One region of the Pseudoalteromonas sp. 120-MNA-CIBAN-0494 genome, then DNA from elsewhere that is predicted to be linked to it. Evidence: predicted binding sites of a transcription regulator. Region 1 holds the regulator's gene; the other holds the start of a gene.
The links. Region 1 encodes ArgR, which controls arginine synthesis, uptake and breakdown. Its sites were predicted from a motif close to ANTGAATANNTATTCANT; they were not measured.
Positions count from the first base shown of each region.

Region 2: the regulator ArgR is predicted to act here: its motif matches at 2,517-2,534, upstream of AAEY55_RS06405 (2OG-Fe dioxygenase family protein).

Region 1 is NZ_JBEOOE010000002.1:246,509-262,718, forward strand. It holds gene cgtA (Obg family GTPase CgtA) at 1-686, opposite strand, end outside; gene rpmA (50S ribosomal protein L27) at 917-1,174, opposite strand; gene rplU (50S ribosomal protein L21) at 1,191-1,502, opposite strand; gene ispB (octaprenyl diphosphate synthase) at 1,925-2,896, shown strand; gene mdh (malate dehydrogenase) at 3,000-3,932, opposite strand; gene argR (transcriptional regulator ArgR) at 4,159-4,626, shown strand; gene AAEY55_RS02870 (Dyp-type peroxidase) at 4,642-5,541, opposite strand; gene AAEY55_RS02875 (ABC transporter ATP-binding protein) at 5,592-6,641, opposite strand; gene AAEY55_RS02880 (iron ABC transporter permease) at 6,642-8,273, opposite strand; gene AAEY55_RS02885 (Fe(3+) ABC transporter substrate-binding protein) at 8,274-9,278, opposite strand; gene AAEY55_RS02890 (NAD-dependent succinate-semialdehyde dehydrogenase) at 10,006-11,433, opposite strand; gene fdx (ISC system 2Fe-2S type ferredoxin) at 11,670-12,008, opposite strand; gene hscA (Fe-S protein assembly chaperone HscA) at 12,020-13,882, opposite strand; gene hscB (co-chaperone HscB) at 13,935-14,462, opposite strand; gene iscA (iron-sulfur cluster assembly protein IscA) at 14,575-14,898, opposite strand; gene iscU (Fe-S cluster assembly scaffold IscU) at 14,908-15,291, opposite strand; gene AAEY55_RS02920 (IscS subfamily cysteine desulfurase) at 15,335-16,210, opposite strand, start outside.
Region 2 is NZ_JBEOOE010000006.1:58,807-75,016, reverse strand. It holds gene AAEY55_RS06415 (2OG-Fe(II) oxygenase) at 1-559, shown strand, start outside; gene AAEY55_RS06410 (cysteine desulfurase-like protein) at 579-1,814, opposite strand; gene AAEY55_RS06405 (2OG-Fe dioxygenase family protein) at 1,824-2,456, opposite strand; gene acnB (bifunctional aconitate hydratase 2/2-methylisocitrate dehydratase) at 2,656-5,253, opposite strand; gene AAEY55_RS06395 (OmpA family protein) at 5,550-6,614, opposite strand; gene AAEY55_RS06390 (protein adenylyltransferase SelO family protein) at 7,000-8,409, opposite strand; gene AAEY55_RS06385 (DNA-3-methyladenine glycosylase I) at 8,419-9,117, opposite strand; lysine riboswitch at 9,321-9,518, shown strand; gene dapA (4-hydroxy-tetrahydrodipicolinate synthase) at 9,671-10,555, shown strand; gene AAEY55_RS06375 (2,3,4,5-tetrahydropyridine-2,6-dicarboxylate N-succinyltransferase) at 10,571-11,311, shown strand; gene AAEY55_RS06370 (PLP-dependent decarboxylase) at 11,311-12,516, shown strand; gene AAEY55_RS06365 (succinylglutamate desuccinylase/aspartoacylase family protein) at 12,566-13,684, shown strand; gene AAEY55_RS06360 (phospholipase A) at 13,879-14,913, shown strand; gene AAEY55_RS06355 (bifunctional GNAT family N-acetyltransferase/hotdog fold thioesterase) at 15,002-15,895, opposite strand; gene AAEY55_RS06350 (spermidine synthase) at 16,058-16,210, shown strand, end outside.

The DNA of each region.
Region 1 (16,210 bases):
ATACCTAAACCAGCACCATCCGATGCGCCTTCAATTAAGCCTGGTATATCAGCGATAACAAATGATTTATTAGCTTCAGGACGGACCACACCTAAATTTGGAATAAGCGTCGTAAATGGGTAATCTGCTACTTTTGGTTTTGCTGCCGATACACTACGGATAAAGGTAGACTTACCTGCATTTGGCAAACCTAATAAGCCTACATCTGCTAGTAACAATAACTCTAGTTTAAGGTTGCGTACTTCGCCTTCTGTCCCTAAGGTTTTTTGACGCGGAGCACGGTTTGTACTTGATTTAAAACGCGCATTTCCTAAGCCATGGAAACCGCCTTTTGCCACCAAAATCTTTTGGCCATGTTGGGTTAAATCCCCTAATCCCTCTTGCGTATCAACGTCCATAATACGTGTACCTACAGGCACCATAATAATTAAATCGTCAGACTTTTTACCAGTACAGTTACGGCTGCGGCCATTAGTACCGCGATCTGCTCTATGGAAGCGTTCAAATTGGTAATCAATTAAGGTATTTAAGTTTTCATCCGCTTGTAGATAAACACTACCACCGTCACCACCGTCACCACCGTCAGGCCCACCTTCTGGGATATATTTTTCACGACGGAAAGACACGATACCGGCGCCACCGTCTCCAGCTTCTACGCGAATTTCTACTTCATCTACAAACTTCATGATTACTCACTTTAGGGATTGGCTTGTTAATAACACTATTATATACCCAAGCCAACTTAATACCAATTGGCATAAATATTTGAACCATTTTACGAATTAGATCGCTCTATAACTTCGTTAAAGAGCCCGCTACTTAAACCCATAGGTATAATTGCAGGCTTGGGTATATATTGTAAAATAATGAAAACAAAAAACCCCGCAAAGGCGGGGTTTTTTAACTATCTTACTGATTACTCAGTTACGATAGTTACGTATTTACGGTTTAAAGGACCTTTTTGTTCAAACTGAACTTTACCATCTGCTTTTGCGAAGATAGTGTGGTCTTTACCGATACCTACGTTTGTACCAGGGTGGAAACGAGTTCCACGCTGACGAACAATGATGCTACCCGCTAGAACTGATTCGCCACCAAAACGCTTAACACCTAGGCGTTTGCTTTCTGAATCGCGACCGTTACGAGTACTACCAGCTGCTTTTTTATGTGCCATTTCTAAGTACCTCTAATTAAGCGCTAATGCCAGTGATTTTAACTTCTGTGAACCATTGACGATGGCCCATTTGCTTACGAGAATGCTTACGGCGTCTAAATTTAACAACCTTAATCTTCTCACCGCGACCATGTGAAACAACCTCAGCTGTTATCTTACCACCGTTTACGAACGGTACACCAATCTCGATTTTCTCACCATCAGCAACTAAAAGTACTGAATCAAATTCTACTGCTGCACCAGTTTCAACGTCTAATTTTTCAAGACGAATCGTTTGACCTTCAGTCACACGATGCTGTTTACCACCACTTTGGAAAACCGCGTACATAATTAACTCCGTCTGTGCGCCCTCAAATCGACGCAACTAAAATATTCTTCGATAGGGCGCGAAGTTTACGCTACGGCGTAATAACTAGCAAGCCTATTTTGTAATTAAAATGAATAAAAAGTAGCTGCATTGAGAGCAATTCAATATTTCCCCTATTTTATATTAAATAGCCCTTTTGCCAAGCGCTTTTTCACGATTAGTGAAAATAATTTGCCTTAGCTAAACACACACTACAACGGATAATAAATAAACATAAATTACAGCACACTTTGTACGCTAATTAATCAGCTATCTCTCGTATTTAAGTGCTAATTAGCGATGTTAACCGTGTTTTTTCAGGGAATCGTCACAAAATATCGAGCTAGTGCTTTTTTTGTTGTACAATCTGCGCCGTTCACACATAAAAATTGGCTCGGAGATCAATGGATATAAAAGCTATCCAGGCGTTAATCGAAAACGATATGAATGACGTCAATCAACTTATACATGCGCAAATGCGCTCAGATGTGGCGTTAGTTAACCAACTTGGCTTGTATATTGTAAACAGTGGCGGCAAGCGCGTGCGCCCAATGTTGGCAATACTAGCGGCCAGAGCATTGGGTTATCAGGGTAAAGATCATATTACACTTGCAACTATTGTTGAGTTTATTCATACCGCAACACTATTACATGATGATGTTGTTGATGAATCTAACTTACGCCGAGGCACGCCTACAGCAAATGCTGAGTTTGGTAATGCTGCCAGCGTATTAGTGGGCGACTTTATTTACACTCGTTCATTTCAGCTTATGGTTGGCCTTGGTAAAATGCAGGTAATGCAAGTGCTTGCAGATGCAACTAACATTATTGCTGAAGGTGAAGTATTACAGTTAATGAACTGTAATGACCCCGACACCACTGAAGCGAGTTATATGCAGGTTATTTACTCTAAAACCGCTAAGCTATTTGAAGCCGCGACAGGCCTTGCGGCCATTATTACTGAGCAAAACCAAGCCACGCTTGATGCGCTTAACCTATACGGCATGCATTTAGGTACTGCGTTTCAGCTCGTTGATGACGTACTTGATTACAACGCAGATGCAGATCAATTAGGTAAAAATATTGGTGATGATTTAGCCGAAGGGAAACCAACTCTGCCGCTTATTTATGCAATGCAACATGGTAATGAGCAGCAAACACAGCTGATCCGTGACGCTATAGAGCACAGTAATGGCATGGATCATCTTGAAGAAATTTTAGCGGCACTTAAACAAACCAATGCGCTTGAATTTACGATGCAAAAGGCCGAACTTGAAGCCGACAAAGCCATTGCTTGCTTAGACTTTTTAGCTGAGTCTGAATATAAACAAGCACTTGTGAGCCTTGCCCGTATTGCAGTTGATCGCGATCACTAACTTTACTGCCTTTATGTGTAGCTAACCTGGGTGCAGGTTAGCTAAATTCCGAGCAATAAAAAAGCCTGCAAACGCAGGCTTTTTTGTCACTTGATTTTGGCTATTACGCCATGAAATCAACACCTTCTTTGATGTCTTTTTTCAGTGTTTCAAGCATGTCATTTTTTGCTTTTGTTTCAAATGCGCTTAGTTCGCCGTAAGAAAGAATTTCTTCTACGCCGTTTTTACCTAAACGTACTGGGTGTGCAAAGTACTCCGCATCGCCATTTTCAACAGCAACGTACGCGTAATCTACAACGTCTTCACCTTGTAGGCCTTTAACTAAAGACATACAAAAACGAGCTGCTGCTGCACCCATTGATAAAGTAGCTGAACCGCCACCCGCTTTAGCATTTACAACTTCAGTACCCGCATTTTGGATACGTGGAGTAAGTGCTGCAACTTCTTCATCTGTAAAGCTCACGCCTTCAACTTGAGAAAGTAGAGGTAAAATAGTAGTACCTGAGTGGCCACCAATTACAGGAACTTTAACAGTTGCTACGTCTACGCCTTTAAGTTCAGCAACAAATGCTTCTGAACGAATAACGTCAAGCGTAGTAATACCGAATACGCGTTTAGCGTCGTAAGTACCAGCTTTTTTAAATACTTCAGCAACAATTGGTACAGTGCCGTTTACTGGGTTAGTAATAATACCTACTAACGCTTTAGGACAACTTGCAACTATGCCTTCTGCTAACGTTTTGATGATGCCAGCATTTACATTAAATAAATCTGCACGATCCATACCTGGCTTACGTGGCATGCCAGCAGGAATAAGTACGATATCAGCATCTTTAAGCGCTTCATTTAACGCATCAGCGCCAAAGCCAGCTACTTTAACCGCTGTAGGGATATGAGATAGATCAACCGCAACACCTGGAACTACTGGTGCAACATCATATAGTGATAATTCAGAACCAGCTGGTAAGCCTGTTTTTAATAATAAAGACAACGCTTGACCGATACCGCCTGCAGCACCTAATACAGCAACTTTCATTGGAATTCTCCGTGATTTGAGGTAGGAAATATTTATGGCTCTAAGATAAAGAAATTAGCGACTAAAAACAAATTTATCCTGCCTATTTTCGTAATATTTTAGACCATAGTTGTAAAAACATTTGGCCTGAATACAGTAAACTGGCAAGTTAAATAAACAACTGCTGCATAATTATTCGTTTTTGTGTAGAATTTGCGGCATGGATAATAAAAAGCAAATAAAAACTATGCAACCACAAGACAAACAGGAAGCGTTAGTAAAAGCATTTAAAGCGCTTTTAAAAGAAGAAAACTTTGGTTCTCAAGGCGATATAGTAGATTCGTTAAAAGAGCAAGGTTTTGACAATATAAGCCAAAGTAAAGTGTCGCGCATGCTTAGTAAGTTTGGCGCGGTACGAACGCGCAATGCCAAACAAGAAATGGTGTATTGCTTGCCAGCAGAAATGGGCGTACCCACAGCAAAAAGCCCGTTGCGCCAGCTTGTTATTGATATAATGCATAACGAAATGATGATTATTATCCGTACCAGTCCAGGCGCGGCTCAGCTTATTGCGCGTTTACTTGACTCATTAGGTAAAGCCGATGGCGTGTTAGGTACTATAGCTGGCGACGACACTATTTTTATTGCCCCAGCTAAAATATCTGAAATAGACTTAACCCTAGAGCGGGTACGTATTTTATTTGATACGGTTTAGTATTTAAAACATGCGTTATAACTGTTTTAAAAACCCAACTGACGGTGCAAAAAACGCAGACCCCATATCGGCTTGAGTAAAATCAAGCCAATGATCATAGCACTCCCCCTCACCTAAACGACTTTTTAATACCTGTTCAAATGCGGTTCCACTGGCCGAGCAAGTAATTGACAGCATTCCTTGCTCGTAAACATCGCCATAAGGCATGCCTTGATTAAGTAATATTGGCTGGCCTTGCTCATCTTTTAATTCACTGCGTTGTGCATGGCTGGTTTCAAGCGCTGGGGCTATAAGAGTGTTGTCTAAGCGAGTGCGACCTATTATTTGCTCTTGCTCATCTAGCGATAGATGCTGCCATACACTTAGATCGTGCTTATAACGTTGCACATGAATATAACTGCCTTGATCCTCAAAGCTACCTGGTTTATTTATTAACGCCGTTGCCCGCTTTTGTCGGCCATGCGGCATTTTGCCACCATAAATAAAACCATTGAAATCGCGACCATCTAAAAATCTAAAATTACGAATTTGTTCCACCAGCTCTACGTCTGGTGCAAATAACTTTAAAATTTGCAGTGCAAATAAATGATTGACGTCTTCGCGGTCTGAACGTATTTGCACAAACAAATCACACGGCTGCACGCTCATTGCGTGTTCATTATGATTTATATTAGGAAAGCTTTGTAGTTCACTGGGGATATACTCTGGCAAAATATGCGGCCAATACTGTGCACCAATAGCCACCATACAAGAAAGCATAGATTCAGAAAACTGATCGCTAAACTCTTCCTCAATAGCGCTTACTTGCTTGAGCTTTGTACGTAATGACTCATCTTGGCCATCAAACACATTAAAAAATAAATGCAAACCGTGTAAGTTTGCTTCAGCACAAATCCCTGATTGCGCTTGTGCCATTGTTATTCCTTAGCTTATAAATAGATAAACACAGCGAATAACAAATTAATTTATGATTCGAAAAAATTCACCGTGTGGGGTTTTATTTTTATTATAACCTGCTCATTTTGAACAAATGACTGGCCATATTGCGCTGCAACTTCTATTTCTTGTTGTGCAATAACTACAGTGTAAACATAAGCCGAACCAATAAAACGACTGCTTAATATGGTGGCGCGTTCACTATGGCTATCTTTTTTATTGTCGCTCATTAGCTCTATTTGATGAGGACGCACATATATTTTTCCTATATTAGCCTGGTGCTGGTGCGCAATAACCGACTCAACTAGGCCAAAAGCGGTTTTATATTCAGTTGCTGTTAACACTTCTGCGCTTAAGTATATGCCCTGACCCAGAAACTCTGCAACCTCCTTTGAGCTTGGTTTAGCAAAAAGCTGTTCTGGGGTGCCCTGCTGAGCTATTTTACCCTGGTGCATAATAGCCAGCGTGTCTGCAAATGCAAAAGCCTCTTCCTTTGAGTGGGTAACAAATACTGCCGACACTTGTTGAGTTTTAATTATGCGGCGAATATCGGCAATTAATTCAAAGCGTACTTGAGTGTCTATATTCGAAAACGGCTCATCAAGTAATAGTAAACTTGGTTTGTAAGCAAGTGCACGCGCAATCGCCACGCGCTGTTGTTGCCCACCCGATAACTGATGCGGATACCTGTCGGCGCAGCCAACTAAATGCACCAGCTTAAGCATTTCATCAACGCGCTGTTGCTTTTGCTCTTTACTCATTTTACTTAAGCCAAAAGCAATATTATGTGCCACGGTTAAATGCGGGAATAACGCATAATCTTGAAACATCATGCCAATATTACGATGCTCTGGCGAGATAAATGTATTGGCGTTACTCACCAGCTTACCATCGATAAACACGCTTCCTTGTTGCGTTTCTATTAGCCCTGCAATTGCTTTTAAGGTGGTGGTTTTACCACAACCACTGGCACCTAACAAACACACTATTTCGTTTTTACCTATGGTTAAATTTAGCTCGTGAATAACCTTAGTACCGTTATATTGATAGCTCACGCCTTGTAAAATCAAACTACTCATTTAACTACGTTGCTCCATAGAACGGTTAATAAAATACAGAGGGATAAATCCAACCAGCACAATAAATAATGCCGATATAGAAGCCAGCTCTAATTGCTCATCACTCACATACTGAAACACATGCGTAGCTAAGCTTTCAAAATTAAACGGCCTAAGTAACAAAGCCGTAGGTAGCTCTTTCATGCATTCAATAAACACCAGCAAAGCCGCAGTAAGCAACCCGCGTCTAAGTAGGGGTAAATGCACCAAACGTAACGTATGGCCTTGGCTTTTGCCCATAGATTGGCTAGCCATGTCGAGAGAGGGGCTAATGCGTAAAAAGCTCGACTCAATCGCGCCATGTGCTACTGCGTAAAAACGCACTACATAAGCAAAAATAATGGTAAATACACTGCCAGTGAGTAACAAGCCTATATTTAAGTCGTATGGCTCAAGCACACGGTTTACAGTATTTTCTAACAGCGTAAGCGGTAATAGCACCGCAATAGCCAGTACTGTTCCTGGTAAAGCGTAGCCGGTGCTAGCTAATCGCCCCGGAATAAGTGGATAATTTTGCTTGGCTATACGTTGATAAAACACCACTAATACACTAAGTAACAGCGTTACTACGCTTACTACTATAGCTACCTTTAAACTTTGCCACGCATAGCTAAAAAACTCACTACTCCATGCTTGATCAAAATAAACAATGGCGTACTTTATTAACACAGTGATAGGTATAACAAAGGCAACAATTAAAATCACACTGCAAAATAGCGTTGCCAGCCAAGCCGACTTGCCTTTTAATATATAAAGCGCTTCACTATTTATACCCGACTGACGCTCAAACACCGCTTGATTACGGCGACTAAAGCGCTCCGTCATTAAGGCTAAAAACAATAGTAATAACATCACGCCCGATATTTTAGCTGCAGCGGTTAACGAGTAATAACCAAACCAAGTATCGTATACGGCAGTGGTTAAGGTGCTTACAGCAAAGTAGCTTACTGTGGCAAAGTCAGCCATGGTTTCCATACTAATTAGCGCTAGCGCAGCTACAATTGCGCCGCGCGATAACACTAAGCTCACCCTAAAAAAACTCTGCCACGACGACAGCCCCATTAACTGGCTAGCCTGTACTAACTTAAAAGACTGCTCACGCAAGGCTGTTTTAAAAATTAAATATAAATAGGGATAAAGCACCAGTGCAAGCATTACAATAGCGCCGGGCAAAGTGCGTATATCAAAAAACCAGTAATCATCCGGCGATTGCCACCCAAACCAGTCTCTGAGAGTATTTTGTACTGGGCCTGCGTAATCAAGCAAGTCGGTATAAACATAGGCAATAATATAGGTAGGCATAGCCAGTGGCAGCATTAACGCCCATTCAAACTGTTTTTTACCCGGGAACTGGCAATAAGCGGTTAGCCAGCCAAGTGGTAAGGCAATAGCACAGCTTAGTACACACACACCTAAAATAAGTAATACGGTATTAGAAATGTAATCCCACAGCACTGTATCCCAAAGATGCGAAAACACCTCTGAGTTACCTTGTAGAGATTCAAATAGCAGAAAAAACAATGGGGTCGACAGTAATAATCCTGTCGACCATGCAAAAAGCTGCCATTTAGACAGCTGAAATTTATAAGTCATTTAAAGATCGAATTTCACCTCATCAATTAGCCTTAACGCTAACGGACGATATTTACTAATTTCATCAAGTGGTAAGCTATCTTCTTTAAAGCTTCCCCAAGATGCAACTAAACTTGATAATTCTACGCCTAGCTTAACCGGATATTCCATATTAATTGAAGCGTACATGTTTTGCGCTTTATTGTCGGTCATATACTCTAGGAGTTTCAAGGCATTTTCAGGGTTTTTAGCGTATTTTGTAATAACTGCACCCGACACATTTATATGCGAGCCGCGATTGATTTGGTTCGGAAAGTTAATATTTACCGCTTGTGCCCATTCTTTTTGGGTTTCATCTTGCAGCATTTTACCTAAATAGTAACTATTGCCAAATGCAAGATCGCACAAACCTTCTTTTACTGCTTTTACTTGCGCTCTATCGTTACCTTGTGGTTTACGCGCTAAATTTGCTTTAACCCCCTCAAGCCATACTTTGGTATCTGCTTCACCATGGTGTGCAATCATTGATGCAACTAAACCCAAATTATACGGATGTTTACCAGAGCGAGTACATATTTGCCCTTTATATTTTGGATCTGCCAAATCTTCATAAGTCAGCTCAGGTAGCGCGCCCACACGCTCTTTTGACGAGTAAACATTACGTACTCGCTTAGTAAGTGCCACCCACTGGCCGTCGCCATCACGAAATGCCGCAGGCACATTGTTATTAATTGCTTCGCTACTAATAGTTTGCGTTAAATCTAAATCTTCAAGTTGGATTAAGGCGCTAAAATTAGACGTTAATACTAAATCGGCTTTGCTGTGTTTACCTTCGCGCTTAACGCGCTCTATTAAGCCTTTATTAGCAAACACTACATTTGTTTTAATACCAGTTTGTTTGGTAAAGTCATCTAAAATTGGTTTTATTAAAAAAGGCTGTCGAAAAGAATAAATATTAACGGACTCAGTTGCAAAAACGGGTGCCGACACAGCCAAACCAACTACAATTGCGAATACTTTTTTCATATTTCCCACCTGAATAATAACTATTATCAATAATTCTACCGTGCCTTACCCAAAAGTGCACACTTTATATAATCTGATCCTGTTAAAATCGCTAAAATAGAAAACCAACGTAAGACATATCCTACAAACGTGACAGCCAATGATGAAAACACAACATGGAAAACCATAACAAACAAAGTAACCAATTGTTTTAATTAAAGTAAATTATTTTAACTATTACGACTATAGCAATTAATTAGCAACCTATACTTCTTTAAAATATCGTACCGCCTATAATTAACTTAACAACCAAGCAGTGATGCTTAACGAGTAAATGGAAACGGACAACTTACTCGACCAACCAATGATTTAGGTTACTAATACAAAACGGATTTTAGGACAGGCTCTAGGAGAGCAGCACAATGGAATGTCTTAAAGGATAGCATCTGGATGATGCGTAAAGGATAGCAACAAAGGATTTACGTTGTTTTACAGGATGTTGAGGAAATAAAGGATACAGGCAGGAGCGCCTACATTACATAGAACTAAAAAGTAATATTGTAATAACAAGGATTTGTAAGAATTTGGAGTTGATTAAGTTCAATTGCAGGATGCAGAAAATTAGAAGATTCCGCAAGCGCGCCTAGAGATAGAGCGCGCTTTTCTTTGCCTAAAATAAATTGCTCAATGTATTTGTACAGCGCCTTGAAGTTGTTTTACTGCAAGCCGCCAAGAGCATATAAACGGTTTAAATTTTAATACACACGTATTTTTCTTCTAGGTACTCATTTAACCCTTGGTGCCCCCCTTCACGGCCAAGGCCCGATTGCTTAACACCACCAAATGGCGCTACAGGGTTAGAAATAACGCCTTCGTTTACACCAATCATGCCAAACTCAAGACCTTCGCTAATGCGATAAACCTGCTTAATATTTTGGCTGTAAAAATAAGCGGCTAAGCCGTAAGGTACGTCGTTTGCTAGGGTAAGTACTTCGCTTTCATCATCAAAAGGAATAATTGTTAATACTGGGCCAAATACTTCTTCATGGTAAATATCCATGTCGGTAGTGACGTTATTTACAATCAACGGGTTTTGAAAGCTGCCACCTAAATCACTGTTATCACCAATCAATACTGCCCCTTTATCTAGTGCGTCTTGTACTAGCTGCTGTACTTTTTCTTTTGCCTTAGGGTAAATAAGCGGGCCGATATCAACATCTGCTGTAAAGCCATTACCGACTTTTAAAGCAGCCACCTTAGGGGTTAGTTTATTTAGTACCGCATCAATAATATTACGCTGAATAAAGATACGGTTTGCAGCAACACAAGCTTGCCCACTATTTCTAAACTTAGCAGCCATTAACCCCTCAATAGCTGCATCGAGGTCTGCATTATCAAAAATAATGAAAGGTGCGTTTCCTCCAAGCTCCATAGAAGTGCGCTTAATAGTACCTGCGCATTGCGCTAATAACTGCTTGCCTACCCCCGTTGATCCGGTAAAAGTAAACTTACGCACTATCTCAGAGTCGGTTAGTATTTTTCCTACTTTTTTAGCATTTTGCGATACTAAGACGTTAAATGCCCCTTTTTCAAACCCTGCTTGATCGGCTAAATAAGCAAGTGCAATAGCGCATAATGGGGTGTGCTCTGAAGGTTTTAATATAAAACTACAACCGGCTGCATAGGCGGGGGCAACTTTACGCGTAATCATAGCAACAGGAAAATTCCATGGCGTGATCCCTGCAACAACTCCTACAGCCTGCTTAAAGCTGGTTAATCTATGGCTATTGTCGGTAGCAGGTATAACATCGCCATAGCTGCGCTTAGCTTCCTCGGCAAACCATTTTATAAAGCCTGCGCCGTAATCAATTTCGCCCAATGCTTCTTTAAGTGGTTTACCTTGCTCTTTGGTCATTAACTCTGCAAGCGTTTGCTTGTGTTTTATAACTAGCTCATACCAGCGCATCAAGGTTTCGCTTCGCTGCGTAGCATTGGTTGCTTTTAATTTAACAAATGCGCTTTGAGCAGCAACTATTGCATTATTTACACCCTGCTCATCAATATCGCTTACATCAACAATGCTTTTTTCGGTAGCAGGATCATCAACACTAAAGTGTGTGTCTGTTTTATAAAATTCACCATTAATAAACGAGTCAGAAAAAATAAGATTACTCAAAATAAACCTCCAAATTACGTTTAAGGTGTTAGCTTTTAATGCGTGACATAGAGCCAAGGCTAACTTTTTAGATAAATCTGCGCGAGGTAAACTCCCGCCTACGGGTAACACTATGTAGATACAAGTCGGGGTTTTATGCCGCGCTTTGTGTGCGCGAGATAAACTCTTGCCTACGGTTTGCAAACAAAAAAGCCGCTGTATTAAACAGCGGCTTTTATTATATTAATCGTTAAAAGCTAGTGCTCTTCATTAACTATATTAACGTTATACTTAGGTATTTCAACCACTAGGTCTTCATCTCTAATAATTGCTTGGCAACCTAAGCGCGACTCTGGCTCTAAGCCCCATGCTTTATCAAGCATATCGTCTTCTAACTCGTCGCTTTCTTCTAGCGAATCAAAGCCTTCGCGGATCACTAAATGGCACGTGGTACACGCACATGACTTTTCACATGCGTGAGCAATGCTAATGCCATTTTTAAGGGCAACATCAAGAACCGTTTGACCACTAGGTGCTTCAATTGCAGCGCCATCTGGACACAATTCTGGATGGGGAAGAAAAATAATTTGTGGCATTCTAATCTCTCTTAAATATTGTCTACTGACTGCCCAGTAAGAACTTTTTTAATTGATGCATCCATTCTGCGTGCGGCAAAATCGCTGCTGGCGTTATCCATTTTTTCAATCGCGGTTTTAATCTCGTTTGGTTGCTGCGCATTCTCACGCACTTTTACCAACTCTGCAATTTCAGCTCGTAAATATGCTAGTTGCGCTTCGTCAAGTAAACCACTGTCACTCGCAAGTGATGCCTCTAGTGCTTCAATTACACGTAGTGCTTCTACTTGTTGCTCTTTGAGCATACGCGCTTGCATATCGCCTTTAGCGTTGCTCATTGACTCTTTTAGCATATTAGATACTTGGTCGTCTGATAAACCAAATGACGGTTTAACTTGAATATCTGCTTGTACGCCTGTCGATTTTTCCATTGCCGATACGCTAAGTAAACCATCGGCGTCTACTTTAAACGTAACCCGAATATGTGCAGCACCCGCAGTCATTGGCGGAATACCTTTTAAACTAAACTTAGCAAGAGAGCGACAATCGTCTACCAATTCGCGCTCACCTTGTAGTACGTGCAACGACATGGCTGTTTGGCCATCTTTAAAAGTAGTAAACTCTTGGGCACGTGCTACTGGAATAGTGGTATTACGTGGAATAATTTTTTCCACCAAGCCACCCATAGTTTCAAGACCTAGCGATAGTGGTAATACATCAAGTAACAACATATCTGAATCAGGTTTATTACCTATTAACACGTCTGCTTGCAACGCAGCGCCTAACGCTACAACGCGATCGGGATCAATTGACGTTAATGCTTCTTTATTAAAAAACTCACTAACTTGGCTGCGAACTAATGGCATGCGAGTAGAGCCACCCACCATAATTACTTGCAGCACTTCTTCGTTCTCAATACCAGCATCTTTTACAGCACGGCGACAAGAACGAAGCGTTTTTTTAACGAGTGGTATCGCAAGCTCGTCAAGTTTTTCGCGGGTCACTTCAACCATGTGTTTCTCATCATCAAACTCAAGCCCAACATTAACAGTTGAGTATTGGCTTAATGCTTCTTTACAGGCTTTAGCTTTATTAATAAATAAGCGCAGCACCGCTGGAGATAAAGTGGTTACACCCGTTTGCTGCTTTAAGTAATCAACAATCAGTGAGTCAAAGTCATCGCCGCCTAGGCTTGAATCGCCACCGGTAGCTAATACTTCAAATACACCTTGGTGCAAGCGCAAAATTGATATATCGAAGGTGCCACCGCCTAAATCGTAAACAGCAATAATACCTTCTTGACCCGAGTCTAAACCATAAGCAACAGCGGCTGCCGTTGGCTCGTTTAATAATCGCAGTACGTTAATACCTGCAAGTTCAGCGGCATCTTTTGTACTTTGGCGCTGAGCGTCATCAAAGTATGCCGGTACAGTAATAACTGCACCTAATATTTCTTGATTACCAAAGCTTTGTTCTGCACGGGCTTTTAATGCAGCTAAAATATGGCTAGATGCTTTAACTGGGCTGATTTTTCCAGCAGCTGTTTCTATGGCAAGTGCACCATCGTGCTGACAAAATTGATACGGTAGTTGCCCATAGCTTTGTTCTATTTCTGCTTGGGTTTTACCTAAAAAGCGCTTAACTGAAATTAGCGTATTAACGGGATCTTGCGTTGCTGATTTTACAGCTTCGCTGCCTACAGTGATCCCACCCGCCTGATAGCGCACTACCGAAGGAAGCATTGCTTCACCTAAGTCATCTGTTAAGGTGCGTGCTTCGCCACTTTGTACCGTGGCTACCAATGAGTTAGTTGTACCTAGGTCAATACCTATGGCTAGTTTATGTTCATGTGGTGCCGCGCTCTGCCCCGGCTCAGCAATTTGCAATAATGCCATAATATTTTTTAAACTCGCTTTACCTTGCTTTATAAATTAGCAAGTTAGGTGATTAGTCATCAAATAAACTGTCTTCAATACGCTCTAGTTCGTCACGTAGTTTATAAACAAATTTTAGTTTACGAACATTATCTGCAGCAGCTTGGTATTGCTGCTCGTCGTTACTTGCTAATTGCTGTGCAAGTTGTGCACTGTATTGTTCGTTAAGTTGCTTGATTTGCTTTTCAAAATTAGCGATTGCAGTGTCAGGATCGCTCGCTGACGTTAGCTCTTCTAACTCTTCGCGAAGTTCCATTTGCTGCATTAAAAATGCCGGATCTTGCAAGGTTTGTTGCTCAGCACGAATATCGACACCCAACTCACTTAACATATATTCGGCACGCTTTACTGGGTGCTTTAATATTTGTAGTGCGTCGTTAATTTCTGCGGCGCTTTGCACGGCCATTAATTTATCGCGACTGCTGGCGTTGGCATGGCGATCGGGGTGCACTGCACGCTGTAGCTCTAAGTAGTGCTTGTTAACTATTACTAAATCAATATTGTAGTCAACTGGTATTGCAAATAACTCAAAATAGCGCATAACTTCAACCAATAATATTCAGAAATTAATTTCAAAAATAACAAAGCCCTACGTTTATTGGCAGGGCTTGTTTTATACCCAAGTAACTTAGGTATTCAAAACACGTTTAAATTTAAACGGTAAAGCTTTCGCCACAACCACACTCGTCAGCTTGATTAGGGTTAGTAAATTTAAACCCTTCATTCAAGCCTTCTTTAGTGTAATCGAGCTGCGTGCCGTCAATGTAAACTAAGCTTTTAGCATCAACAATTAAGGTAACGCCTTTTGCTACAAATGTTTCGTCGTCGTCGTTTAGCTCGTCAACAAACTCAAGTACATAGGCAAGACCTGAACAGCCCGTCGTTTTAATGCCAACGCGCAGGCCTAAACCTTTACCGCGATTTGCTAAAAATGATTGTACGCGGTTTGCTGCCGCATCTGTCAATGTCACTGCCATGGAACTCTCTTACTTCGCTTGTTTACTTTTATAATTTGCAATTGCTGCTTGAATTGCATCTTCGGCTAAAATTGAACAGTGAATTTTCACTGGTGGTAACTCTAGCTCTGCACTTATATCAGTATTTTTAATAGTCGCTGCTTGCTCTAGTGTTTTGCCTTTAACCCACTCTGTTACCAGTGAAGATGAAGCAATTGCACTACCACAACCATACGTTTTAAATTTTGCATCTTCGATAATACCATCGGCAGATACTTTAATTTGTAACTTCATTACGTCACCACATGCTGGTGCGCCTACCATACCCGTTGCCACTGACGGATCATTTTTGTCTAAAACACCTACGTTACGTGGGTTTTCTACGTGGTCGATTACTTTATCACTGTAAGCCATAATTCTATCCTCACTACCTGCTAGGTATGTACTCGCACTATTATTAGTGGTGAGCCCATTCAACTGAATCTAAATCAATACCTTCTTGATGCATCTCCCAAAGTGGAGACATTTCACGTAGGCGACCGATAGAGTTTTTCATTAATTCAACGGTGTAATCAATCTCTTCTTCGGTGGTAAAACGACCAATACTAAAACGAATTGAGCTATGTGCTAATTCGTCGTTACGGCCAAGTGCACGTAAAACATAAGAAGGCTCTAAGCTTGCTGACGTACAGGCTGAACCTGACGATACTGCAATGTCTTTTACTGCCATTAGTAACGACTCACCTTCAACAAAGTTAAAGCTGATATTTACAATGCCTGGTACTGATTGGTCTTGTGTACCGTTAAAGTACACTTCTTCCATATCACTCATAATACCGTCAATTAAGCGCTTACGTAGGGCGCTTATATGTGCATGGTCTTTTTCGAAATCTTGCTTAGCAACTCTAAACGCTGTCCCCATACCCACTAACTGATGCGTAGCAAGTGTGCCAGAGCGCATACCACGTTCGTGACCGCCACCATGCATTTGTGCTTCTAGGCGAGCGCGCGGTTTACGACGAACGTAAAGTGCACCAACACCTTTAGGACCATATACTTTGTGGCCTGAGAACGACATAAAATCAACTTTAAGCTGTTGTACGTCAATTAATACTTTACCTGCGCTTTGCGCTGCATCTACGTGGAACATAATTTTACGTTCGCGACACATTTCGCCAATAGTAGCGATATCTTGAATTACACCTAGCTCGTTATTAACATGCATGATGCTTACAAGTACGGTGTCGTCGCGCATAGTGTCGGCAAGTTTTTGTAAATCAAGTAGGCCGTTTTCTTCAACGTCCATATAGGTTACTTCAAAACCTTGACGCTC
Region 2 (16,210 bases), on a different contig from region 1:
GCACTTAAACAATCATCCGGAATACGTTGAGCAATTAAAACACATTCAACAAACCACTGCACAGTATGTTTTTAAATACATTGAAGAACATATTTTTATTATGATTGGTGCCTTTGGCCTAAAAGTGTATCACCCTAAAAGTGGCGAACCTGTTGACTTAACACACGCAAACTTTGATGAAGTGGGTAAACCACAACTGCCCTTATTAGTGCAGCAAATTTTTAGGCTAGGAAATATTCAGGCGCAAAAATACCAAGTTAATAAAGGCGGTTACCCGTATTGGCACAGCGAAGTTTATCCGCAGTTAAATCATAACGAGGCGCTACATAGAGTATTGCTGTTTATGTTTTATTTGAACGATGTTGAACAAGGTGGGGAAACGGAGTTTTATTATCAAAAGCGTAAAATTGCGCCTAAAAAAGGCACTATGGTAATAGCGCCCGGCTACTTTACTCACACTCACCGTGGCAATAAGCCAGTATCTAACGATAAGTATATTTTAACCTCGTGGGTACTGTTTAACCGCGCAGAGCAAATATACGGTGCGCCAAAGAGCTAGCGCACCTTTTTTATGTATATTAACCTAGTAGCTCATCAAACAAATTAAATAACTGATCAAGCTCTGCGGTGGTGTTGTAGTGCATGCAACCAATGCGCACTACGCCACCTTTATCAAGTACGCCTAATTGCTCACACAAACCTTGCGCGTAAAAGTTGCCGTCCCATACACAAATATGTTGCTTACCTAAACATTCAGATACAGCGCGCGGCTCTAAACCTTCAAAAGTTAACGCAAAAGTAGGCGTACGCTCATTTAAACGATCTAAATCATCTATACCAAACAATTTAATACGCGGGTAATTAACTAAGCGCGTTAAAAAGTATTCACTCAGCGCCATTTCGTGTTGCTTGGTTTTAGCAAAGGCAACACTTAACTTTTCGCGGCGTGAATGGCTGTCGTCAAGCTCGCTAATTGCTGCAATGTAATCAACCGCCGCTATAAAACCAGCCATGGCTTCAAAGCTTTGCGTGCCGGTTTCCCAGCGACCAGGCGCTACGTCTTTAGCTGGCTCAACTTTGTACGGGGTAAATCCTTCAAGGTGCTCTTTTTTGCCATAAACCATACCTAAATGCGGGCCAAAAAACTTGTACGCAGAGCAGGCTAAAAAGTCGCAATCAAGCGCTTGTACATCTACAAGTTCGTGCGGTGCATAATGTACGGCATCAACATAAACAAGTGCGCCTACGTTGTGGGCAAGCTCTACAATACGTTTAATATTGTTAATTGAACCTGTGGTATTTGAAGCATAAGTTACCGCTACCAGCTTAGTATTACTGTTTAGTAAACTCTCGAACTGCGCCATATTGAGTGTGCAGTCGGTTTCGTTAATAAGCGCAGTATTAACTTTAACACCTTTATCTTCTGCGGCTTGCTGCCACGACGAAACGTTAGAAAAGTGATCCGCGTTAGTGACAATAATTTCATCACCCGTTTGCCAGTCGCGTGAAATTGCGCGGCTAAAGCTAAACGTTAAGCTGGTCATATTCGGACCAAATACAATTTGTTGTGAGCTGGGCGCATTGAGTAAATCGGCAGCAGCTTGGCGAGCATTTGCCATTAGCTCAACGGTTTTATCGCTTGAGAAAAATGCTCCACCTAAATTTGAGTTGTAATAACCCAAATAAGCAGTCATAGCGTTAAGTACCGATTGCGGTACTTGCGAGCCACCGGGGCCGTCTAAAAACACGGGAGATTTACCATTAACGCTTTGCATTAATGCCGGAAATTGCTCACGTAATTGCGTTATATTCATGCTCATTCCTTAAGACGTTAATACAAAGCAATCCAGGTAACCTGGCTTACTGGCATCAAGTTTATTCATTGGAGTAGCGTTATGCCACACTTGACGGTCGTTAATTACTGCAAACATACCGTCTTTTATGGCCATTTTAAAACAGGGATCGGCTTGCTTGTTTTCGTATACAAGCAATTCACCGCCCTCTAAGTTTTCATGCGATACACCACATACACACACATGATCAAAACCATCTTGGTGCACGCCTTCTGGCGCTGCAGGCGTATCACTATCAATGGCTAACATACGAAATTGGTGAATTTCGATATCACGTTCTTCATCAATCCCGGTAATTTGACGAAACTCATTCACAATACTTTTCATGCCCGCTGACTCAAGTAGGCTTTGCTCTAAATTTTCGTAACTACGCTCAACATTACCCTGAAAGGTATTAATTGCATCATCTTGTACAAATGCTTTTGTTGCTTGTAGCTTTAGCTCACCATTTTGTAGTTTAACTACAGAGTAACGGCGTTTACGAAAGGCACCATCTGCATAAGGATTAGTCGGCAGGTTATCAAAAGAAGGCTTAACCAAATCAATATTTGTTTGGTTAATAAAACGCAGCTGCAGTAAATTCTGGGGGTTTAAAGCGGTCATAAAAATCCTGCTATAGTAATTATAATATTGCAGAGATTTTAATGCATGCAAAGAGGATTTATTGCTTTATTATTTAACTTCAAAACAATTAACCACCAAAATTAATACAATAAATGCAAAAAAACAACATTAACTATCTAAAATTTATTTTTGCCAATAAAAAACCCGCAAAAGCGGGTTTTTAAATAAGCTGTAAAAATTATACTGCTTGTTGAATGATCACGTTGTCTGCTTTTTTAGTGTAAGCAGGCATGCGATGGAAGTTCAAGTAGCGATATGTATCTGACGCTGTTGCATTGATCTTCGCTGCATATTCTTGATACTCAGCAGCAGTTGGCAATCGACCGATAATTGCCGCAACTGCAGCAAGTTCAGATGATGCTAAAAATACATTTGCACCATTACCTAAACGGTTAGGGAAGTTACGTGTAGAGGTAGACACTACCGTTGCTTTATCAGCAACACGTGCTTGGTTACCCATACATAATGAACAACCTGGAGTTTCTATACGTGCGCCAACACGACCAAAGATGCCATAGTAGCCTTCTTCAATTAGTTGGTCTTTGTCCATCTTAGTAGGTGGAGCAACCCAAAGCTGAGTAGGTAGTTGACCTTTAAAGCCATCTAGTAACTTACCAGCCGCGCGGAAGTGACCAATGTTAGTCATACAAGAACCGATGAATACTTCATCAATTTTCTCGCCAGCAACATCAGAAAGTAAACGCGCGTCATCTGGATCATTTGGAGCACAAAGAACTGGCTCTTTAATCTCAGCTAAGTCGATTTCAACTACGTGAGCGTATTCAGCATCTTTATCTGCTTCCATAAGCTCAGGATTAGCTAACCAGTCTTGCATTGCATTAATACGACGTTCAATCGTACGTACATCGCCATAACCTTCAGAGATCATCCACTTAAGCATAACAATGTTTGATTCTAGGTATTCAGAAATAGACTCTTTTGAAAGCTTAACCGTACAACCTGCAGCTGAACGCTCAGCAGATGCATCTGATAATTCAAACGCTTGCTCAACAGTTAGGTGCTCAACGCCTTCAATTTCTAGTACGCGACCAGAGAACTCGTTGATTTTACCTTTTTTCTCAACTGTTAATAAGCCTTGCTTGATACCGTAGTAAGGGATTGCATGTACAAGGTCACGTAATGTGATACCTGGTTGCATTTCGCCTTTAAAACGAACCAAAATTGACTCAGGCATATCAAGAGGCATAACACCTGTTGCTGCTGCGAATGCTACTGCACCCGAACCAGCTGGGAATGAAATACCTAATGGGAAACGTGTATGCGAATCACCACCAGTACCTACGGTATCTGGTAATAACATACGGTTTAACCATGAGTGAATAATACCGTCACCTGGGCGAAGTGAAACGCCGCCACGGTTCATGATGAAATCAGGAAGCGTGTGATGCGTGTTTACATCAATAGGTTTTGGGTATGCCGATGTATGACAGAAAGACTGCATTGTTAAGTCTGCAGAGAAACCTAAACAAGCTAAATCTTTAAGTTCATCACGTGTCATAGGACCTGTTGTATCTTGCGAGCCAACAGTTGTCATTTTAGGCTCACAGTATTGACCTGGGCGAATACCTGCAACGTTACATGCTTTACCAACCATTTTTTGCGCTAGTGTAAAGCCTTTATCTGATACTTCAGTTGCTGTTGGTACTTTAAATATATCAGTAGCACCTAAACCAAGTGATGTACGTGCTTTGTCTGTTAAACCACGACCAATGATTAGTGGAATACGACCACCAGCACGAACTTCATCTAAAATCACTTCAGATTTAAGTTCAAACTTAGAGATTACTTTATCAGTACCATGCTGCTTAACAACACCTTCGTATGGGTAGATGTCAATTTGCTCGCCCATGTTAAGTTCATCAACATTTAGCTCAATTGGTAAAGCGCCAGAATCTTCCATAGTGTTAAAGAAGATTGGTGCAATTTTATTACCTAGACATACACCGCCAACACGCTTATTTGGTACAAACGGGATATCATCGCCCATAAACCAAAGCACTGAGTTAGTTGCAGATTTACGTGAAGAACCCGTACCAACAACATCACCAACGTAAGCTAGTGGTAAGCCTTTAGTTTTTAATTCTTCTAGTTGGGTGATTGGGCCTACTTCGCCTGGTTTGTCAGGAGTGATACCATCACGTTCAATTTTTAGCATAGCTAAAGCATGTAGTGGAATATCTGGACGAGACCATGCATCTGGTGCAGGTGACAAGTCATCCGTATTTGTTTCGCCAGTTACTTTAAATACAGTAACTGAAATCTTTTCAGCAACAGCTGGTTTATTAGTAAACCATTCTGCATTTGCCCAAGACTCAATAATTTGCTTAGCGAATGTGTTACCCGCTTTTGCTTTTTCTTCTACATCGTAAAATGCATCAAACATTAATAATGTGTTTGAAAGGCCTTTTACTACAATAGGTGCAAGTGTGTCGTCATCAAGTAGGTCTATCATAGGTGCGATATTGTAACCGCCTAGCATAGTTCCTAATAATTCTGCCGCTTTTTCTTTAGAAAGTAGTGGAGAATTAGTTTCACCTTTAGCAACTGCCGCTAAAAACCCTGCTTTGATATAAGCTGCATCATCAACACCTGCCGGTACACGATTAGCAAATAAGTCGAGAATAAACTCTTCTTCACCAGCCGGTGGAGTTTTGATTAATTCAATAAGATCAGCCGTTTGCTGAGCATCTAATGGCGCTGGTACGATACCTAACGCGGCACGTTCTTCTACGTGTTTACGATATTCTTGTAGCACAATATTGCCCTCTTGGTGACGTGAAAATATTCGGTAGCGCTTCATAAGCGCAATGTTACCCAATACTTATAGTATTCTAACGCTTAATTATAAAGCTTTTGTAGGTAGATGAAAATCTATCCAGTTCAGCAACTGATTATACCGACTATAAGTATTATGAATAGTAGATAAAGTAAAATCAATTTCTATGAATGTTTATTAAGTAAGAATCATTAGTATTAATTTTTAATTTAAGTTTTTAGTAGGCATAAAAAAACCCAGCATAAAGCTGGGTTTTTGTAATTCAATCGATTTTATTAACGTAAAACTTTAACGTTTTTAATCGTTTTGATATGCGCTTCTACACGACGGTTTTCTTCGTGTGCTGCTTTAGTGTTCGCTTCATTTTTAAGACGCTCTTCACCTAAACCAACTGTAGTAATACGGTCTTCTGCTACGCCATCAGCTACTAATTTTTTAGCTACTGCGTCAGCACGTTTTTTAGATAACCACTTGTTGTAAGATGCTTTACCTACAGAAGAAGTATGACCTTCTAAAAGAACAGTTGTATCTGGGTACTCTTTTAAGAACTCAGCTACTTTATCGATATCGTTTAAGTACTGTGTAGATACTGCAGATGTATTATTAGGGAAAGTCACTAATAAGCTTACAGTTACTTCTTTATCTTCGTATAATGTACAACCTGTGCCATCAACTGCATCTGTCATTGGTGTGTTAGGACACTGATCATCTGCATCTGGAATGTTATCGTTGTCGCTATCTACTGGTGCAACTTCAACAATTACTGGCTCTGGAGCTGGTTGAACTGGCTCTTCTGCTACTGAACTTTGACCAAATAAGTAGTTAATACCTAGTTTAGCGTTCACATCGGTATAACCACGGTCAAGACCTTGATAAACAGATGTTTCTGCGTTAACAAATAAGCCGTCTGTAATGAAGTGCTGGTAACCAACACCTGCGTTTAAGAAAGTATTATCTGTTGCTACTTTTACTTCTTTAATACCAAATAAACCATAGAAAGGACCGCCACCAAAGTGGTAAAGTGCATCAACACCAAAACGCTCGCCGTCTACGTCGTTACGATTACCATTAGGAATCGGATTTTTAAGAAATGCATTAAAGTCCATATCTGCATACTCAAGACGTGCACTCCAGTAATCACTGAAACGGTAGCCAACTTCAGCACCCCAACTTGCAGATTCATTAACTTCCAAGTTTTGGTGCATGTTTAAGTTTTTCCAAGATGCATCGTAATAGTCACCGAACACACCAATGTAAAAACCTTCAGTTTTTTCTGCTGCAAATGCTGATGCGCTAGTTGCAGCTAACGCGATTGCGATTGTAAGTGATTTTAATTTCATTGTTTTCTTCCCATTTTAACAATTAAAAAATATAGCTAATTCTTTCTAGCTCAACCAGTTTTATTAATATTACCTGATCCTTTATTAATCAATACTTAACAAAAGATAAATTAATTCGTTTTCAACACTCTATATACAAGTATCAGTAAGTTTAGGACATATTAATTACTTTACCCAACCCCTAGATAATAAATACTATCGCTAGTATCTAAATTTATTAAATAACCATACCGACTTCACTAGCTGAGTTTATATTGAGCTCCAAGCTCCTAGCTTTAAATGCATATCAATAATATCAGCTCAGTTTATTGTGCTCAATAATAAAGCAGCGCTACGGCCGCTAAATGACCTTTAATAATCAGCAACTTAAATTTCAATCTAATAATTAAGTACCACAAAAAGTATAATACTCTTTATCGCTGCTAGGTGCATCCTGAAATTTTGCCAATTTGTCTGTATTTTCATAAGGTGTGTGCATAACCTGCATAAACTCATGCAGTAATTCACTTGAGCCAGTCTTATTATACTCACTAAGTATTTTTTCGATCACATGGTTACGAGGAATAACTCGCGGATTAGCTGCGCGCATTACGGTATAGCTGCGATCATCGGTACGTTTTTGCCACTTACCGGCCCACTGAACTAATACCACTGGTATGCTCACTCCACCTGTTAAAGACTCGGTTAGTGCATCAAACGTGTTGGTATAGTCGAGTTGGTGCTCTTTTAATAACTGTAATAGCTCTGCAATTAACTCTTTATCGGCTGTATCTGTGCCAGCTAAGCCCAGTTTTGTTGCCCACATTGCACTAAATTCAACATTAAATTGCTCAGCAAAACCATCTATTATTGGGGTCATTAACGCCACAGCTTGTTCGTCGTCATCATTTACAAGCGGTATTAAACTCTCAGCTAAGCGGGCGCAGTTCCAGTTAGCAATATTAGGTTGATTACCAAATGCATAACGCCCTTGCTTATCAATAGAGCTAAACACGGTATCAAAATCGAAGCTGTTCATCATGGCACATGGGCCATAGTCGATAGTTTCGCCGCTAACCAGCGTATTATCGGTATTCATTACCCCATGTATAAAGCCTACTCGCATCCAACTAACCACCAGCTCAACTTGGTTTTTAATCACTGCAGCTAAAAATGCTAAATAGCGCTCAGGTCCTGTTGCTTGAATTTTTGGGTAATGACGCTCAATAGCTAAGTCGGCAAGGTTTTTAAGCCCTTCAACGTCGCCTTGCGTTGCTAAATACTGAAACGAGCCAACACGAATATGGCTACTGGCTAAGCGTGTTACAATAGCGCCAGGTTGAGGTGGGTTTCTGTACACGGTTTCGCCACTACCAACCACTGCTAAGCAGCGCGTAGTTTTAATACCTAACGCTTGCATTGCTTCGCTCATTATATATTCACGAATTGCTGGGCCAAGTGCACAGCGGCCATCGCCACCACGAGAGTAAGGAGTGGCACCTGAGCCTTTTAATTGAATGTCCCACAACTGGTTTTGCGCATCCTCTACTGCACCTAGCAAATGAGCACGCCCGTCGCCTAAACGAGGTGAAAAATGTCCAAATTGATGCCCTGAGTATCCCAGTGCAACCGCTGCAATTGCTTGCTGTTCGTTGCCGCTAAAAGTACTGGCCCGTAATTCAGGAACTACATTAATATTAAACGCTTTAGCTAAGCTGTCGTTCCATAGTAATAGCTGTGGGGCGGCCACCTTAGATGGGCGATCTTCAATTGCAAAATTGTCGGCTACTTGTCTGTACCTTGGCATTAAATTCATAACTACCCTCTACTGTTGTTGGCTTATACCTACACGATTATCGCCTACACTGTAGGCTATAATTAAGCTTAGCTCTTGCATGCTCAAACCGCTTTGTTGTTGTAATTCATTAAAGAACGCTTGCGCTGCAGTTAACGACTTTTTAGTTTGTAAGCCACCATCAATAATTTTATGCGCGCGCAAATAACTCTCAACATCCCGCGATAATAAAAAGGTGTCTTTACCCAATGCACGCAAAGTATAAGGGCCGGTATTTCCACCCAAGCGTGCACCGTGTTTTTTTAAGTACGCCCACAAACCAATAATATCTTCACTTGGCCAGTCTGCAATAAACTGACTAAAGCTACCATGTTGCTGGGTAACCTCATGGATCATGAACGCATTTTCGGGGATCGTTTTTACTTTTTTATAATTACGAACAATGCGCTCGTCGCTGGCTTTTTGCTCCAACATATCGGGTGGCATCATTAATAATTTTTCAACGCTAAACTGCCAAAAAACCTCTCTAAAGCCTGCCCACTTGCTGTTAATAACCGACCAGTAAAAACCACTTTGAAAAACCTTGCGCGTAAACTCTTCCAGCCAATCATCATCACTTAAAGCTACTAATTGTCGCTTAGATGCAGGTTTAGCGAGTAATTGCTGTAGCATTTGTGTTGAGCCTTTTCGCTCTACTGCTCGCTGATAAATATCATTAAATTTTTCCATCTGCTTGAAACCTTATTTTGCAGTTACAAATTTCGCGCCGCGATTACCCCCTAGTTTAAGGGAAATCGTCCTTATACGTAACCGTTACCAAAATCGATGACACTATCTGCACTTAGCTGCTTGACACCCAGATGGCTAAAATGATTTAATCATCGCACTTACCCTATTTAATTATATTTGTATTGCTAGCAGTACAAATATAAAGGGCTGGAAGAGGTGCGTTATTCAGGTAGCGTATGTTAGGAGCACAAACTCCATTGAGCATACGTAAGGGGAATCAACGCCGAGAAACAACAATATTTGTGTCATTGTTGTTTCGGGCGACTAGGTTGAATCCTAGCGACTGTCACCAATAGCTATTTAAACGTAGCTTATTAGTTTGGTGGAGAGCTTCTGGTCTTAGTATAATAAGGCCGTGCGCCCTATTATTTAAGCCCATTCGCTCTTCGAATTATAACATACCCTACACGTGGGTATTTGTTCGAACGATGTTAATGCGGCTCTTTCCTATATAGCTTCTTAACTCACCGAACATTCTATAAGTTCGCGAGAGATGATCAAAAACTTTAATTTAGATGACTACTCAGTCTGGACGGCGCTCGTTACTCCGTTTAATCAAAACGGTACAATCGACTATGGTACCTTAACCACTTTGGTTGCTGAGCAAGCCGCTGCCAATAATGCTATTTTACTACTAGGCAGCACAGGCGAAGGCTTAGCCTTAACACTTAAAGAGCAACAAGCCATTGTTGAGCACGTGTGCCAATTATCGCCTAATGTACCCTTAATGGTGGCTGTAGGTGGTATGAACCTCAAACAGCAATTAGCCTGGGTTGAATACTGTAACCACTTGCCTATTCATAGCTTTTTACTTGGCTCGCCGCTTTATGCAAAGCCCGGTGTAATTGGGCAAACCCATTGGTTTGAAAGCCTTTTAAATATAAGTAAACACCCTTGTATGCTTTATAACGTACCAGGGCGAAGCGCTGTCGATATTCCAGTGGCAACCATTCAAAACCTACAACAACATAAAAACCTATGGGCACTTAAAGAAGCCAGTGGCAACATTGCGCAATTTGAAGCTTACCGTCAAGCGGCTCCTAACTTAGCTATTTTTAGCGGCGACGATGCGCTTATGCCCTACTTTGCCCAAGCCGGCGCTAAAGGGCTGGTATCGGTAGCAGCTAATGCTTGGCCGCTACAAACTCACGAATTCGTACAGCGTAGCCTAAGTGGCCAATACCCCAATTTATTTACTCAGTGGTCAAGCGCAATCAGTAGCTTGTTCACTGTAGCAAACCCCATTCCCGTTAAAGTACTCATGCATTTACAAGGGCGATTAACGAGTTCGTATTTACGCCCACCGTTAACTCACCTCGAATTAACGCAAACAACGTGCATTGAACAAGCAAACAACACCATTTTATCTTGGCATTAAACATAGGTTTTTATAATGAGCTGGTTAGAACTATTAAATAATTTAGAGTCGGGCGCAGTACGCGCAGCATCACAAAACGAAAGCGGCCAATGGCAGGCTAACGTTGCAGTAAAACAGGGTATTTTAGAAGCCTTTAAAAATGGTACAAACACCGAATTTGTCGGTGGCTTTGTTGATAAACATAACTTAGCGCCACAACAGTTTAGTGCCACCGATGGCGTACGTATGGTCCCGGGTGGCTCAAGCGTTCGCCGTGGTGCTTATGTAGCTAAAGGCACTATTATTATGCCACCAGCGTATGTAAATATTGGCGCATACATTGACGAAGGCACTATGGTAGATAGTCACGCTTTAGTTGGCTCGTGCGCGCAAGTAGGTAAAAATGTCCACCTTAGCGCAGCCGTGCAACTTGGCGGTGTGTTAGAGCCAATTGGTGCCAGCCCAGTGGTAGTTGAAGATGATGCATTTATTGGCGCAGGCTGCGTAATTGTTGAAGGCGTAGTAATTAAAAAAGGCGCAGTACTTGCCCCTGGTGTGCGTTTATCGGCCACAATTCCGGTTTACGACTGTGTAAACGAGCGCCAACTAGACAAAGGCGAGCCAATTCCTGAGTACGCTATTGTAATACCAGGCTCTCGCCCTGCTTCAAACGAATGGGCGCGTGCACAAGGTTTAAGCATGTCGTGCGCGTTAATTGTTAAGTACCGCGATGAGCAAAGTGATGCATCATTACTACTTGAAGAGGTTTTACGTTAATGAGCTTTTTGAGCACGGGCGTTAAAACGGCAATTAATGAATTATCAAGCCAACTCGATAGCCCATTTTTTGTTTACGACCTAGATACGCTAAATAGTCACTTGGCACAATTGGTCGCACAAACCGAGGTAAAACTTTGGTATGCGGTTAAAGCGAATCCGCTGTCTAAAATTATTCAATGCTTAGATAACGCCGGGTTTAATTTTGACGTAGCCAGTAAAGGCGAGCTTGAGCAAGTACTTGCTCAAGGCGTTAGTAGCGATCGCGTGCTCAACACCGGGCCAGCTAAAAGCCCAAAACAAATTAAACACTTTATTGAGCGCGGCGTACGTACTTTTGTTGCCGAAAGTATTAATCAAGTTCGCTGGCTCAATGAGCAAGCCAAGCTACAAAACTGTCAACTACAGGTATTACTGCGCGTACAGTTACGTTGGCCCGAGGGCGAAAAAAATCCACTAGGTGGCGATAGCCTCACGCCATTCGGACTCGGTTGTACAGAGTGGCAGGCACTTAATATTACCGACTATGACGCACTTAGCTTTGATGGCCTGCATATTTTTCAATGGGGAAATATGCTCAGCACGCAAAAACTCAGTGAGTTGTGGTCACAAATGATTGCACCACTTAGCCAACTTGCCCGCGATTTAAATATAAACCTTAAAATTTTAGATTTAGGTGGCGGCTTAGGTATTCCGTATACGCAAAACGACATAACGCTTAATTGGGATGACTTAATAACTGCCCTCGCTAAAATTAAAAAACAGGCGGGCGTTGAAGAGTTATGGATGGAGCTTGGCCGCTATGCCGTGGGTGAATGCGGACATTACGCAGCCCCAGTAGTAGAGCGCAAACAAAACTATGGCCAACAACAAGTTATTTTAAGTGGCGGTATAAACCACTTATTGCGCCCAGCCGTCACCAGTCAAGACTTTCCAGCAGCATTACTACGAGATTCACACACACCAACCCAAGCTATGAGCTTATACGGGCCACTTTGTACCGCACTCGATAGCTTGGGCGAGCACGCATTACCAAGTGATCTCAATGAGCACGACTGGTTGGTGTTTAGTCAATGTGGTGCCTATGGCTTTAGTGAAAGTATGCCGTACTTTTTATGCCACGAACTTGCTGGCGAATATGTTTTAGAACAAAACAAACTTAGCTGTTTGCGTGCAGCCGAAGATGCCAGTTATTACTTGAGATAATGTACCTAAGATAATGTACCTGAGATAAAATTAAAATGTTGAGATACTCATGATCGCCTCACCAATTAGTCAAGAAAACATCGTCGTTGGTGAAGTTGCCAATGGCTTACCACTCACTATTCCTGTGTATCGTTTAAAAGGCGATGGCACGGGGCCAAGTGTGTATATTCAGGCCAACATGCACGGAGCTGAAGTACAAGGTAACGCGGTAATTTTTCAACTACTTGAACAATTAAAGCACCTTAATCTTAAAGGTGATATTACTTTAGTGCCTTATGCCAACCCTATTGGTTGCAATCAAAAGTCGGGGGAATTTACCCTAGGTCGGTTCGACCCTATCACCGGCACTAATTGGAATAGGATGTATCATTATAATACTGATTTAGTCACTCAGTTTGCACAAAACCATATGCAATACGACGATGCCATATTAAAAAGCGCGTTCAAACAGGCACTTATTGACGAAGTTGACAGTAAACTTAATGGCCCTGCTTATTTACTCAATACTGGTAAACGCATTGCGCTTAACTTACAAAAGCTCGCTCACCAAGCTGATATAGTACTGGATTTACACACAGGTCCTATTTCAAGCAAGCACTTGTACTGCCCAACCTATGCGACTAATAGCGCTCGCTACTTTAATATTGAGCACGTACTGCTTATTCCAAGTGACTTTGATGGTGCGATGGATGAAGCAAACTTTTGTCCGTGGTGGCATTTAAGCGAAGCACTGAGCAAACAAGGCCGCGAGCTCAGCATACCTGTAGAAGCTTTTACTGTAGAGCTAGGCAGCCAAGAAAAAATAGACTTGAGCGAAGCACTGAACGATGCAAACAGTATTTTAAGTTACTTAAATTATAAAGCCGTATTTGTAAATGCGCCCCACACTCCAGCTAACATTACTCGCTACGCGTGTCATTTAAACGATTACTTTGCTTACTACGCGCCCATGGGCGGAATGGTTGAGTATATTGCCCCCCTAGGCGGGCATATAAAAGCCGGTGAGCCAATTGCTAAAATACTGCGCATGGAGCGTTATTTAAGTGAGCAACCACTACAAACACTTTCCCTTGAATCTGACGCTATTGCCATACTGCATTTTGCCTCGGCGAGCGTTAATCAAGGCACTGAACTGTATAAGTTTTTTACTAACGTATTTGAGCTTTAAGCTCTCCCTTCTCATTGCGTGAGAGTAAGTTAACTATAGTTAATTTGCATTATAAAAGCGGCTTAGGCCGCTTTTATTTTGATCTAATTATACTAAATATACGTAAATTCAGTAAAAGTTCACCGTTACATATGTAAAAAGGCGTTATAATTAAATTAACGCATTAAACCATCAATACTCACAAAGGAATTACAATGAGCTGGCGATACTTGATCATACTTTCAACATTAGTTAGTACTACTGTTTTTGCTGAAGAAAAACCTAAAAGCAATGAGCAAAATAGTAATATTGAGCTGGTAAAACAATGTATTTTAAATGAAGTGATTGGTGGAGACGGCAAGCAAACACTCGATCAGCTTCGTAAAAAGTGCTCCGCTCTTGAAGAAGATAAGCAACTTACCGCCATCGATAAGCGCAAAGCACGAGAAGCAGTAAGCCAAAAAAACCGTAATGTGATTACGCCACATAAACGTAACTACATTTTACCTATTTCATATGTATCGCATCCGAACAATAGCTCGTTTGAAACATTTGACGAGCTAACTGGCGAAAAAAATGACGAGCCACTCGATAACTTAGAAGCCAAATATCAGCTTTCAATTAAAGTGCCTCTATTCAATGACTTTTCAGATGAAGACCAAGCTATATTTTTTGCCTTTACATTACAGTCATATTGGCAGCTTTATAACAAAGAAAGCTCATCACCTTTTCGTGAGACTAACTACGAGCCAGAGGTTTTTTGGGTTAACTATTTAGATCCAGAACACGTTCCTTGGGGCGACGAAATGGCTGTTGTTTTGGGTATTTCGCATCAGTCTAACGGTAATAGTCAGCCAAATTCACGTTCATGGAACCGTATTTACGCTAACTTTATTTGGGAAAAAAATGGCTTTGTATTTAACTTTAAGCCTTGGTATCGTATTTCAGAAAGCGAGAAAGAAACACCTTTAGATCCAAGAGGCGACGACAACCCTGACATTTACAAATACATGGGTTACTTTGAGTTTAGCGGTGCGTATCGCCTTAATGAACATGAATTTAGCTTTATGACCCGTAACAACTTAAATTCAGACAATCGCGGTGCATTACAGCTCGATTGGTCATTTCCGCTTTGGGGCCGAGTGCGTGGTTATGCACAGTACTTTAATGGCTATGGCGAAAGCTTAATTGATTATAACGCTGATATAGAAAGAATTGGCGTAGGTATACTACTTACCGATTTACTTTAATTAATTAGCGATTAAATTAAACAAATTAAAAAGCCAAGCATCGCTTGGCTTTTTTCGTGCTTTAATTTAACTATAAAGTGCTAACAGCTTATTTTTTTACTACAAACTGCCCTTCAAATTCAGCCACTACCTTATCACCATCATAAATAATAACAGGTACTAAATAGCTGGCTTTACCTTCAGTTTCTAACTCGCTGAGCTTACCCTTACAGCTTTGTATATCAACACAGCCGCGTGGATCACTGCTAAGCGGTTTTAAATATTTAATATTGGCATCGGCTAATACAATATTTCCTTCAAGCCCTGCTTCTTTTAATGCTAAGTAGGTTGCGCCCCACCCCGTAAGGGTTGCTAAGCTATAAATAGAACCAGCAAACATAGTGTTATGCAGGTTTAAATTAGCATCTAAATCTGCGCTAGTCGTAAATTGCCAGTCGGTATAGCTCTCTACTTTAATGCCCATTGCATCACTAATTGGGATTGATTCACGCCAGGTGTTTTGCAGCACTTGAGTCCAGTTAGGGTGGCGAAACCAGCCTGGCTCTGATGGCTTTTGTTTTACCATTTTATAGTGTTGTACATCGCCGTACGCTAAATGCGCTTTTTCTTGTGTTTCATAACCATGGCGCTTATAAAATTCGAGTGCGCGCTCGCGTGCAAATAACACCAACTCTGCAGCGTCTTGTGACCATGCTATTTTTTCTAGGTCATGTAATAAACGACTACCAATATGCTGATTACGACTTTCTTCAGCTACAGCCATATAGCGAACCTGAGCTTGTTGCTGGTTATTAAAGTGCAGCCGCGCCACCCCTAATACTTTACCCGCTTTATTTTTAATAAAGCGATGCTCGGCATCTTGTTCTAAATCATCCTGTTCAGAACCACGTGGCTCACCCCAAGGGGCACGTAAAATTTCCCAACGTAATTGATAATAGGCTTGCCAATCTTCACTACTTTGCGGTGTACTTACCTGAAACATACATACTCCTGCTGTTAAGCCGTAAATAAAATACAACGTCACTTAATTATGGCAAATACCATACTCCATCTAAAAAAAACTGCCAATACGACTTTGGTGATGGCAAATACAAAGTGTAAAAAATTAATGACAAAAGCCATTGCGCTTTGCTTGGGCTAGTTTATGCTGGGCAACATGAGCGAATACATAAACCCTGTAAATGGCCTGATTAATAGCTATTTTATTGAAAATAGCCACAGTATTGGCCAGTTACTTTATTGGCATAAATATGGGGGCGATCACATTCAAGTACGCCAACATCAGCAACTGCGTTGG